DNA from 3 places in the Peribacillus sp. NPDC101481 genome. Region 3 is predicted to be linked to each of the others. Evidence: predicted binding sites of a transcription regulator. Region 3 holds the regulator's gene; each other region holds the start of a gene.

The links. Region 3 encodes LexA, which represses DNA repair genes until DNA is damaged. Its sites were predicted from a motif close to CGAACATATGTTCG; they were not measured.
Region 1: the regulator LexA is predicted to act here: its motif matches at 2,491-2,504, upstream of addB (helicase-exonuclease AddAB subunit AddB).
Region 2: the regulator LexA is predicted to act here: its motif matches at 1,445-1,458, upstream of ACIROD_RS20205 (DNA endonuclease).

The regions. Positions count from the first base shown of each region.
Region 1 covers NZ_JBIWNJ010000002.1:566,050-570,327, forward strand. Annotated here, with positions in the region: gene ACIROD_RS12740 (YhjD family protein) at 569-940, opposite strand; gene ACIROD_RS12745 (TVP38/TMEM64 family protein) at 1,231-1,845, shown strand; gene lepB (signal peptidase I) at 1,879-2,442, shown strand; gene addB (helicase-exonuclease AddAB subunit AddB) at 2,633-4,278, shown strand, end outside.
Region 2 covers NZ_JBIWNJ010000003.1:310,755-315,032, forward strand. Annotated here, with positions in the region: gene ACIROD_RS20200 (flagellin N-terminal helical domain-containing protein) at 1-44, shown strand, start outside; gene ACIROD_RS20205 (DNA endonuclease) at 531-1,373, opposite strand; gene flaG (flagellar protein FlaG) at 1,666-1,911, shown strand; gene ACIROD_RS20215 (flagellar hook-associated protein 2) at 1,926-3,437, shown strand; gene fliS (flagellar export chaperone FliS) at 3,462-3,863, shown strand; gene fliT (flagellar protein FliT) at 3,863-4,207, shown strand.
Region 3 covers NZ_JBIWNJ010000002.1:1,275,697-1,279,974, forward strand. Annotated here, with positions in the region: gene ACIROD_RS16175 (esterase/lipase family protein) at 1-1,002, shown strand, start outside; gene ACIROD_RS16180 (hypothetical protein) at 1,382-1,669, opposite strand; gene ACIROD_RS16185 (glucosaminidase domain-containing protein) at 2,034-2,648, shown strand; gene lexA (transcriptional repressor LexA) at 2,854-3,477, opposite strand; gene yneA (cell division suppressor protein YneA) at 3,633-3,944, shown strand; gene ACIROD_RS16200 (YneB family resolvase-like protein) at 3,964-4,278, shown strand, end outside.

The DNA of each region.
Region 1 (4,278 bases), 710 kb from region 3:
TCCTAATGTAAGAATAATGTAATCTGCTTCATATAAGGGTATAAAGATTTATATGTTATGAAATTTTTCTCTTTTTTTTGACCCCATTGTATAATTTCTGTCTCTATGTAACCCTTATTATCTCTTTCCGCTAACTATTCGGGAGGTCTGTACTTTCCGTCTTCTTTGTTATGTGTTTCTTCTGGATAAATCTCTTTAACAAAAGTTTTCAAAATGAAAATTGGTGCAATATACTGTGTTTAGACAAAATACTTTCTGCTATTCCAATTAAATCTAATAGATTGTACACCATATATTAGTAAAATGTTGCTATGATTGGATATAATTAAATACGTTAGCAATTAATCAAGAGGCATTTACAGAGTGTAGTTAAAATCAGAAAATCAAATTTACTCGATGGAATATCATTTGCTGATAAAGTTCCAAATAAAAAACATTATAGCTTATTCTTAACCGAAACATTCCGTTACGTTAATTCATATATTGACTGATTAAGCTTAACCTTCTCATATAAGATACTGGATGATCTAAGGCCACAAACATCCACATACATGGATGCCTGCACCCGCTAATTCCTTGAACGGTGGTTTTTTTCGAAAAGGTAATAACATAACAAGTCTTCAGTTTTGTTGCGAAGGCGGGGATTGAAATAATTATGATGTTCCTCGTATCCTTTATATATAAAACAATACATCGTGAAGGATTCATCGCGTTTGATTTCACTAACCTTAATATTCTCCTTGCGCAAATAGCGCCGCACCTCGGCAAGTTCGTCTTGAACCACTTTTAAAATATGTTCGACTAGCTCCGAATAGGGCCTTTTTAATTTAAACGGACTAATTTCGATGACCTTGAGATCCCGGTTTAAGACTGTAATAACCATAGGGAGGTAGATGGCTTTTTCAATCATATTTCGGTCATCTTCTGGAATGCGGGTCATCATGACCGCCCCTTTCTAAAATAGCGCGTTTTTAATAATAGTATGTATATTCTGCAAAACAAGAACATACGTTCTGTTTTTTTATCCTAATGTATTTTCAGTGTATATGCAAGCAGTTTTGATAAATCAAGAAATATTCGTTAACAAGATTATGTTTTCCGGAGATAGGGAAAGTATGAAGATATATGGATAATAATTCTTGCAATTTCAGGGGAAAGTGATATATCTAAAATAAACAGTTTTTAATAAGTTTATGCTGCAATGATGGCAGCATGTCGAGGGAGATAATTATGGATTTGGATACTATACGTGAGTGGTTTACACTTGATCATATATCGGCACTTATTCAGCAATATCGCTCATTCGGTCCAATTCCTGGGATCTTGCTGCCGATGTTGGAAGCATTTTTGCCTTTTTTGCCCTTAGTGGTGTTCGTGCTTGCTAATGCAACGGCTTTTGGTCTCTGGTGGGGATTTTTATTTTCTTGGATTGGTGCGGTAGCGGGGTCTTTTTTGATCTTTTGGATTATTAGAAGATATGGTCAAATGAGGTTTTTCCGATTTTTGCAAAAGCATAAACAGGTGCAGAGGTTGATGGTTTGGGTTGAGAGCCATGGATTCGGTCCTTTGTTCATATTACTCTGCTTCCCTTTTACACCCTCGGCTATCGTTAATATCGTGGCAGGACTTTCAAAAGTCAGTACCCTGCAATATGGACTTGCAGTAGTGGGTGGGAAAGCGGTGATGATTTTTACGATCAGCTTCGTAGGTTACGATTTAGTATCATTAATTCATAAGCCTGTGCGAACGATCATTATCGGAATCGTCATCTTTATCCTATGGTATGTGGGAAAAAGACTGGAAGTCAGGCTAAATAAAAGCATGAAGAGAGAAGAAGGACAATAAATTAATATATAAATGCAGTAGGGGTTGAACTAGATGGAAAAAACAAACAAGAATTCTTTATCCGATTGGATAAAACCAGCGATGATAGCTTTTGTTATTTACATCTTAATCCGTACATTTCTCTTTTCAAGCTATGATGTTGAAGGGAAGTCGATGCAGCCGACCCTTGAAGATGGAAATAAACTTGTCGTGAATAAAATCAATTACCGGATTCATGATATCAACCGTTTTGACATTATTGTTTTTCATGCTAATTCACAAGAAGATTATGTTAAGCGAGTCATAGGGATTGCAGGTGACCGAATTCGTTATAAAGATGATTGGCTTTACGTAAATGGTGAAAAAGTGGATGAGCCTTATCTTGAGAAATTCAAGGAAGGTTTCCCGGAACAGGATTTTACAGGTGATTTTACATTAAAAGAATTGACGGACATGACCAAAGTTCCGGAGGGTAAGCTTTTTGTCATGGGTGATAACCGTCTTGAAAGTGCTGACAGCCGTCATTTTGGTTATATACCGGTTGAAAATGTTGTCGGTAAAGTGGATGTTCGATATTGGCCGGTCAATGATTTCAATTTTAAATTTACAGGTGAATGATTGTGGAAGCCCCAAAATTATGTGGGCTTTTTCTTTTGGGGGAAAACGCGAACGTACGATTGGTGTTTTTTAAAGGGAAACGGTAAAATAATAGAAAGTAAATCTAATTGGAAACAGAAACCTAGTCATAAAGACGAAAGTATTTCTGGTATGATGGGTCTAGATATTATGTTGTAAGGGGGAAAAAGAGATGTCACTCCGTTTTTTACTGGGAAGATCGGGTGCAGGGAAAACTTCGAATATATTGGACGAAATCCGCTCCAAATTGGCAGAAGATCCCGAAGGAAATCCAATTATCTACCTCGTTCCTGATCAGATGACGTTTCTATCTGAATATAAATTAATTAAAACACCAGGCCTTGCCGGAATGATCCGGACACAGGTTTTCAGTTTTAGCAGGCTTGCATGGCGCGTCCTTCAGGAAACCGGGGGGATGAGCCGGCTGCATTTGGACAGTGTCGGCGTCAATATGTTGATACGGAAGATCATGGAAGATAAAAAGGAAGAGTTAAAGATGTTTCGTCGATCTGCTGATAAACAGGGGTTCATTGCGCAGATGGAGCTAATGCTGGCCGAGTTCAAGCAGTATTGCATCCAACCTGATGACATTCAAAACTATTTGCAAGAAACCTCACAGGCAGGCAGCGGCATTCAGGATAAACTGCATGATCTTGAATTGGTCTATCAGGCTTTTGAGGATGAAATGGTCAACAAATATTTAGATTCCGAAGACTATTTCACCTTGCTGATCGAGAAAATGCCAGAGTCTTCATATATAAGGAATGCGGATATATACATCGATGGTTTTTATAGCTTGACTCCACAGGAATTATTGATTGTGGAAGAAATGATGAAGCTGTGCAGGAGTGTAACGATCTCACTGACGTTAGATCAGCCCTACAGGCAATATGCCCCGGATGATTTGCAGTTGTTCAGGCAAACGGGTAATCTTTATCATCACCTTTATCAGTCTGGATTGAGGAATGGCATACCGATTTCAGAAGATCGAATCTTAAAAGGGACGGAAAGGTTTGGAAAGAGTCCAGGGCTGAATCACCTGGAAACTCATTTTGCCATTCGTCCTGCACAAACGTTTGAGCAGTCACCTGATGTAACGATCGCCCAGGCAGTTAACCGCAGAGCTGAGATTGAAGGAGTTGCCCGGGACATCTTGTCGCTGGTCAGACAGAAACAGCACCGTTTTCGTGATATTGCGATTTTAGTCCGTAATGGGGAAGCATACGCAGATATTTTACAAACCGTTTTTCGGGATTATCAAATACCCTTGTTCGTCGATTCCAAACGGACGATGCTGAATCATCCTCTGATTGAACTGATTCGTTCCACTTTGGAGATCATCAATGGCTATTGGCGTTATGAGCCGGTATTTCGTGCAATCAAGACGGAGCTTCTATTTCCGCTGCAAAAAAATCATGATAGGATGCGCGAACAGGTAGATAAGCTGGAGAACTATGTGCTGGCCCGCGGCATTAAAGGAAGCAGGTGGACGTCCAAAGAACGTTGGACCTACAGGCGCTTCCGCGGCCTGGAACTCGAGGACCGGAACCAAACGGATAAGGAAATGAAGCTTGAGCAAGAGTTGAATGAGATGAAGCAATTATTTACCGAGCCCATCTTGAAGCTCTCAAAACGTGTTAAAAAGGCTGCTAATGGCAGGGAATTGTGTGAAGCCCTTTATCTATATCTTGAAGAATTGCATGTGCCGGAAAAATTGGAAAAGCTAAAACTAGAGGCAGAAGAAGCAGGTGATTTGGTATCGGCAAGAGAGCATGAGCAAACTTGGAATGCGGTTGTCGACCTATTGGACCAATTCGT
Region 2 (4,278 bases), on a different contig from region 3:
AAGCAAATTCCGCACCTCAAGGAGTTTTACAACTTCTGAGGTAAATTTGAAGGGCGTTTTATCCAGTAATGGATAAAATTATGACTGGGTGAATTGCTGGAACTTCCTAAAGCTGCATCAACCACAACGTAACTGGAAACGGTAAGCGTGATGGTCTGAAAATGATGGAGATGACATAATGGATAATCAGCAGCCAAGCTCCTTTGAGGAAACTCTGGAGAAGGTTCAACGACTAGGATATACAGTCTAAGGTGAAAGCTATGGCAATGAAATCCGTAGGGTGGCAAAAGCCATTCGAAGTGCCCAGCCCCTTATAAGATAAGGGTGAAGATATAGTCTGTTCTATGATCGAAAGACATAGTCGCAAAGCAAGCGAACCAACAACCACAAGGAGTTTTACAACTTCTTCGTTAATTTTAGATTACCTGAAAGAGACTCTAGTTTTACTAGAGTCTCTTTTTTTATCGAAAAATATAAAGGATCGGTTAGATTAACATTATTTAGCTCCAAAATACTATCACGTTTTGGCGTTAGTTTAGTTTTTTTATTTCTTGCCATTTATAAGTAACGGACCAATAACTTCTTTTTAGCATCTTTGCAATTTCATTTGTTGTATAACCATTTTCTTTAAGTTGTCTTAGTAATTTAATTTCATCTGGAGAATAGGGTTTAGAGCGATCTGAACTGCTGGTAAGAATCGTGTAATCAGGATACTTAGATTTCCACCTGAGTATTTCTTTTTGATTTCGGAATTCCCAAGAGGTTTTATATAACATGGAAGAACAAGTTTTTGCAACAGGTTCGATTAGTTCGAGGAAACGAAAAGTTTCTTTAACAGAAGTAGTTTTTAGAATATATCCATATCCATCTTTACGAGAGCTCAGCTTTAAGGATAAATGATATGTGGTAAATATATGTTCCTTTAGTTTCTCTAATTCGTCTTTAGGATAACATTGAAGGTAAAGGTAAATATGCGGTGTGAGGTAAATAATTTTTTTATTATGATTTACCCTGTATGAGATGCTTAAAGAGCCATCATACATGTATAGAATAGTTAGGAAATGTGGTAAAATGCAATGTTTCAATAATGTGAAGGGGAGATGTTTAGTTCCATCATCACTGTAAAAGTGTGGGAATAAATTGGTGAATAATTCTAAAGAAGCGGAACGGACACATTGGCTTGCCGGAGTGATATATAATAATCCATCAAAAAAGGAAATTTTCCATTTTCGATAATCTCCCTGAGATGTGCCGTAGTGCTCCCGGTAGCTGTTGTTCTTTCTCCTGCTATTTTTATAAATTTTCGTGATTTCACCGTCACTTATAATGCTGGCATATAATATATTTTTCTGGATTTCAGTAAGATTAATTATGAAAACCTCCTTATATAAGAGTGTAAGCTCATCTTCTTAATCCCATTTTATAATGTTATCCCCTCCGATAGCGAATGTTTGTTCTCTATTTAATAATAAATCCTTTGTATGTACTGTAAAGTTCCATTTCGGAACCGATATAAAAAGTAAAGATATCATATTGGGGGCTATTTAGATGCTGGAGAGTTTGTCCACAAATATCCTTTCCTCACAACTTTGAACAGCAATCTCGGAAGGAATCAGTTCATTTTATCAGCGGGAAATGAATACGCTAGCCTATTCGGAGCAAAGTGTGGAATCTACTGATATGCCATCAAAAGAAAAGGTGCAGGAAATGGTGGATAGTTTGAACACCTTCCTGAATCCGACACATACGGCGGTTCGTTTTGAATATCATGAGAAGCTGAATGAGTACTATGTCAAGGTAGTGGATGATGTAACGGATGAGACGATCAGGGAAATTCCCCCGAAGAAGTTATTGGACTTCTATGCGGCAATGACGGAGTTTGTCGGCATAATGGTGGATGAAAAAATATAAGCGGGTGATCAATTTTGGTACGAATCAGTGGTTTAGCAAGCGGGATGGACATTGATGAATTAGTTAAGAGCATGATGCAGGCAGAACGGGTGCCATTGGATAAACTGACACAGAAAAAGCAGTATTCCGAGTGGCAGCGGGATGATTACCGTTCGATAAATACAGCTTTATCAGAATTGGATACGCTCATTCGTGATGGAATTGGGAAGCAGTCTTCCTTTATTAAAAAGAAGGTGACGGTATCGAATCCCGATGCTGTATCAGTGAGAAATGTGAATTCGACCAGTGATTTTTCCGGGAATATAAAAGTGAATGGGCTTGCCAAGGCAGCAACCATGACAAGTACAGAAAAATCAGCTGTTACCGACCCGAAAAAGAAACTATCGGAATTGGGAATCACGACTCCTCAAGATATTACGATACTGTCCATCAATAAGGATGGCGGTTTTGATACGGAAGTAAAAGATGGCGCAACAGTGGAAAAACCGTATACTCTTACCCTTAATGCGGACGATACGTTAGAAAGTGTAATAAATAAAATTAATGCAAACTCGGGAGTGACTCTATTTTTCGATGAAACGTCCCAGAAGTTTTCCATCACTGCTAAAAATACAGGTGATATAAAAGATCGGCCTGAAATTGAGTTAGGGAGTACCGGAGATTTCTTCAATGTGCTAAAAATGAGCAGTAACAATGAAGGAACTGGCGGCACAATAGGGGAAAATGCATCGATTACTTATAATGGCCTGGACATTTCCCGTCCTTCGAATACGTTTCAGATTAATGGAGCGGAAATAACGGTAAAGCAAAAAACGACGGATACAGTCACATTCTCATCAACAGCTGATGTGGATGCCATCCTGGACACGATCACTCAGTTTGTGAATAAATACAATGATGTCATTAAAAAGGTTCAAGATAAAACGGGTGAAGCTAAATATCGCTCCTTTACCCCGCTTACCTCTGAGCAAAAAAAGGCAATGACAGAGGATGAAGTGAAGCTGTGGGAAGAAAAAGCGAAGAGCGGAACATTAAAAGGGGATTCGACGTTAAAAAGCCTCTTGACCACAATGAGGTCATCCCTATACACCTCGGTGGATGGGATCACAGGAAAAAACAATCTCAGCAGTTTGGGGATCACCACCACCAAAAATTATTTGGAGGGCGGTAAATTAACGATTGATGAGGACAAGCTCCGGGCAGCCATTAGTGAGGATCCCAATGCGATTTATGATATGTTCATGGCCAATGGGCCAGAAAAGAGCGACAAAGGCCTCGCGCGCCGGTTAAGGGATGATATAGAATCATCAATGAAGGCGATTACTGAAAAGGCCGGGAAGGCCGGATTTGTTAATAACAATTTTACAATCGGAAAATTGGTCGATGGGCTGGATAAGAAGATTTCAACATTTGAGGCAAAGCTAACGAAATTGGAATCCCGCTATTACAACCAGTTCACGGCGATGGAAAAAGCGATTCAAAAGGCAAACAGCCAAAGTGCATCGTTAGCTTCTTATTTTAGTTAAGGTAAGTCGGAAAGGAAGTTAAATATGGCAATAAATAATCCTTATCAATCGTATCAGCAAAATTCAGTCAACACAGCATCCCCGGGAGAGCTTACATTACTGCTTTATAATGGCTGTTTGAAGTTCATCATGCTTGGGAAGAAGGCCATTGAAGCAGGAAATATCGAAGCGAAGAATACGAACATCATCAAGGCGCAAAATATCATCCGCGAATTGATGGTGACACTGAATATGGATGCGGATGTATCCAAAGATATGATGAGTCTATATGATTTCATAAACCGGCGTCTGATAGAAGCGAATATGAAAAATGATGTTTCTGCCTTGGAAGAAGCGGAGGGCCTTGTTACTGAGTTCCGGAATACTTGGAAGGAAGTAATTCAAATCAATCGGAAAAAACAATTTACCCAAAGCGGTCAAGTGTAATGGTGATTAGGACCTTTCATGATTTGACTGTTGAATTACTTGCCGTTCTGGAAAATCACACGATTACAGAGCGTGATGATAAAATAGAAAGGATCACAAAGCTGATCGATCAGCGAGATGGACTTCTTTCTCGAATCAAACCGCCTTTTACTGCAGAAGAGCAGCAGTTGGGACGTGCAGCACTGTTGCTCAACCAAAAGGTCGATCACTTGCTGAAGCTCCAAAAGCAGGAGATAAAGCGGGATATCCAGGAAATAAACAAGAAGAAACGATCATCCAATAAATACACGAACCCGTATGAAAGTCTATCAGTGGATGGTGTGTTCTATGATAAAAGAAATTGATTACACGACCGTTTGGATTCCAAAAGGTTTTCATGTTAATTATTTTTAAATTTTCTGTAAATAAAATAGGC
Region 3 (4,278 bases):
ACTTATTCTTTACAAGTTGGTAAAATGGCTGAATTTCGTTCGGTCACGGATAACCATGTTAATTCTCGTAAAAACATGTATTTCACTGTGGCAGGCATGAACAGAGGCCCGGTTCTATCAGCCTTATCAATGGGTGGACAATATTTATCTTCATATGGGGAAAATGATGGTCTAGTGAATGTATGGAGTACAAAAATACCCTATGCAACACATTTATTTTCAGATCCCAACTTTGATCACGACAATATACGAGTCGGCTCAGCTGTATTTTCAAGAATTGAACCATATTTAAGAAGCACTTCCACCGCTGGAATCCCTGAATATAATGTCAATTATAAAGAACGGGTTGAAGATGATGTCATTACCACCGCACTCGCTCAAACCGTTCTGGGTGATGTCCTGAAACAAAATGTCTGGATCGAACTAAGCTTCCATGTAAATGAATCAGCCCCAGGCAATATAAACATATATACAGCATCAAATGATGTCGAGGTTGAAATGATTTCTCCATCCAATAAAAAGTATTCACCTTCCTTAATGGTTCATTCAGCCAAAAACGAAACTTCCTTTTTTAATGGTGCAACCGTCCAATCATTCAATAGAAACAACCTTGAAATTGGTGATTGGAAAGTGCGTATGAAGACTAAATCGCCAAAAGACGCCTACCTGTTCACAGCACAATTTAACGAAAAGAATCCCATTACATTAAGTATGGCCGGTAAAGTTAAGCAAAAAGATGCGAAATTTTTAATAAAGAACCCAATGAATGATAAAAAAAGGCCAATCAGCACAACATTTTTGTTTCATCTAATAGATGAAACAGGTAATGAAATTAGTGAAAAAAGCTCAATTAAGGCAATGGATACAGAAAATTTTACTGGCACCCTTCCGGAAGTACCTAAGTCAGGTGTTTATAATGTAACAATAGATGTCAAGGAAAAAAATGTGGATGGTACTGAAAGAACCCGGACAATGATTCGTTCGGTCTATATTGAGAAATAGTGAAATGCATTCTCTTCTTTGAGAGGGTATCAGACTGTAGACAAATTCGAAGTTTGCCTTCAGTCTTTTCTTGAATAATAGATCCAGTTGAATACAGAAATCCGCTCCCTTTCCGCAGATCCTACCAAGCCGCCTCGGCAGGAGTGTAAAAAACATAATAACCCACATTACATCCAAAAAATCCCTTCTCGTAATTGAAAAGGTTTTTTTGGATGTAATGTGGTGCTAACATGGGTGGTTTGTTTTAGCCAAAGGATTCAGCCAGTTTGTAATTACTAATACAGCGATTAAATTAATGGTGTTCGATGGGAAATAAAGCTAGTAAGGTCATCTAGCAATAAAAAGATTGATGAATTTCAGCTAGACAACAAGAATAGATTTAATCCGTCTTTTTGTAGGATTCTCTATAAGACAAAATACCAGTTTTGAGTGCAGCATAATTGCCTATGCTTGCATAGCCATAAAACCAGCCCATGAAAATTCCTGAAACCAAGTGATGACGATGACTGATGAAAATGGAAATGAACAAGCCAAGACCCAAAGCGATGGTAGGGACGAATTTTGGATGAATATGAAACATGACCTTAATAAGTTGAGTAAGAATCATGATGGTAGGAATGGCTATCACTGCATCCCAGAAGTTTGTATGGACGGTTGGGTAGTCCATGATTTCACCACCTTGAAATGAAGTTTTTAAAAATAGTTTTTGTTTTTCATCAAGGTTTTATACAAAAATAAATAATTACAAATTTAAAATTAACGAACAAGTTTTGAAGATTTTCAGTGTTCAATAGGAAAAGCCGTCAATCCATTTAATTAAATGGATTGACGGCTTTTCCTGTTTGGTAGGGAAATGGATAAATAATACTCGAAGCAGGCCACTCTAGGTAAGAAATCTATAATAAAAACAATTAGCCAAACATCAGAACCTTTTGTATGGGACTTGCTGTAACCTTTTTCATAGATGAGAATACGATAAGAATGAAGATGAACAGTGAAAAATAAAGTAAAACCATTGATGGGAGGTTCTAATGAGCAAGGAAACATTTATTAAGGAAATTGCTCCCTATGCCCAGAAAATTCAACAGGAATTTAAAATATTACCTTCTGTTGTCATTGCACAAGCTTGTTTGGAGAGTGGATATGGGACAAGTTTATTAGCAAGCAAAGGAAAAAATATATTCGGTACAAAAGGTGACTTCAAGGGTGAGTCTGTCATCATTCAGACAATGGAATATGTCAATGGCGTACCCGTTCAAGTATGGAACAAATTCAGAAAATACCCATCTTGGGAAGAAAGTCTTAGAGATCTTGCCAATTTATATGTAAAGGGGACTTCATGGAATAGAAGTCTTTATACGGCTGTCATTGGAGAAAAAGATTACAGAAAAGCACTCAAAGCAATTTTCGATGCTGGGTACGCCTCGGATCCCAACTATATTGAAAAACTGGTGAACCTTATCGAAACAAGCGATTTAACAAAATATGATGCAAGTATAGAAGAGGTTTATCATATTGTCCAAAAAGGGGATACCGTCTCTGCGCTTGCAAAAGCATACGGTTCTACACAAGTGCAGATTCAACAGTGGAACGGCTTGGTAGATCTTAACCTAATTAAAGTGAACCAAAGATTACGAGTGAAGTGAATTTTAACTGGGAGCGGTAGTTAAAGCTCTCTTTTTTATTGTAATCAGATTGTTACCAAAGTACATATTAGGCGATCATATACTTCCGTTCGTAATTAAGGACGTTTAAATTCCCATGAAAACTTGATTCTATTAAAATTCCATATGCATATTGAGAGAATTCGGGACATAGATTAAACAAACAAAAAAAGCGCGGTTAGCGCTTTTAGTGTATTTGTCTATATAAGCCTATTACTTTTCCAAGTATCGAAACATCTCGTAAAATAATTGGTTCCATATTCGAGTTCTCAGGCTGAAGCCTTATGTAATCCGGTTCCTTAAAGAATCGTTTTACAGTGGCTTCATCATCTTCCGTCATGGCCACGACGATATCTCCATTATTGGCATTGCTTTGTTGTTTCACGATGACATAATCCCCATCATGAATTCCTGCTTCGATCATACTTTCACCCATGATTTCCAGCATGAATACATGGTCATCATGTGGAACCATGCTTTCGGGAAGCGGAAAGTATTCTTCTATGTTCTCAATGGCCGTTATCGGCATTCCCGCTGTTACTTTTCCAAGTAACGGCACGTTCACGACATTGACTTTGGGAATATTGTTCGCTTCCTCCAAATTCATTATTTCAATGGCCCTTGGCTTGGTTGGGTCACGTCTAATCAGGCCTTTGCTTTCCAGGCGTGATAAATGCCCGTGTACTGTTGAACTTGAAGCAAGTCCCACTGCTTCACCAATCTCCCGTACGGAAGGTGGATACCCTTTTTGGCGGACCTCTTCTTTAATGAAATCAAGAATATCTTGCTGCCTTTTTGATAGTTTAGTCATATGTGCACCTCTTCCCCAATGTTCTTTGCTACATTATAGCATGGCCCCCAATTCTATACAAACATAAGTTCGAATTTTGTTGTTGACTGAAACAAACGTTCGTATTATAATTTGACCATAACATACGAACGAACATTCGCTTTGGAGGGATATTTATGAAAAATTTATACAAAAATTATATTTATACGATTCTATTAGCGGGATCAGTATTCATCTTTTCAATTTTATTCTCTTGTACATTGAACAATGATCCAAAAAAGGATTTCCTTTCTATAGAAGTAAGTGAAGGTGATACCCTATGGGGAATCGCTGAAGAATATGAAGAAGCAAATTTGACAAAAAAAGAATTCATTGGTTGGATAGAAGAGCATAATGGTGTCAGGGCGGATACAATTAAACCTGGTCAAGTCATCGTCATACCGGTTAAAGGGGAAGAACTTGTCCAGAATTTGGCCAGTGAGCAGTAAGCAGTGAAGGTAGGGTATTATGAAGGCGGTAATCTATTGTAGGGTCAGCACAGAAAAAGAGTCACAGGAAACATCATTGGCAAGGCAGGAAGATGAGTTAGTCAAATTGGCAGAAAAGATGGATGTTGAAGTTATATCCATAATAAAAGAGCAGGCAAGTGGTTATGAGTTGAATCGGGATGGCATTTTTGACATGCTCGAACTATTTAAAACTAAAGAAGCCGAAGTACTATTAATCCAGGATGAAACAAGGCTGGGAAGAGGGAATGCCAAAATAGCCCTTTTCCATGTCATCCTTAAAGAAAATGTTAAAATTTATACACTCTCACATGAC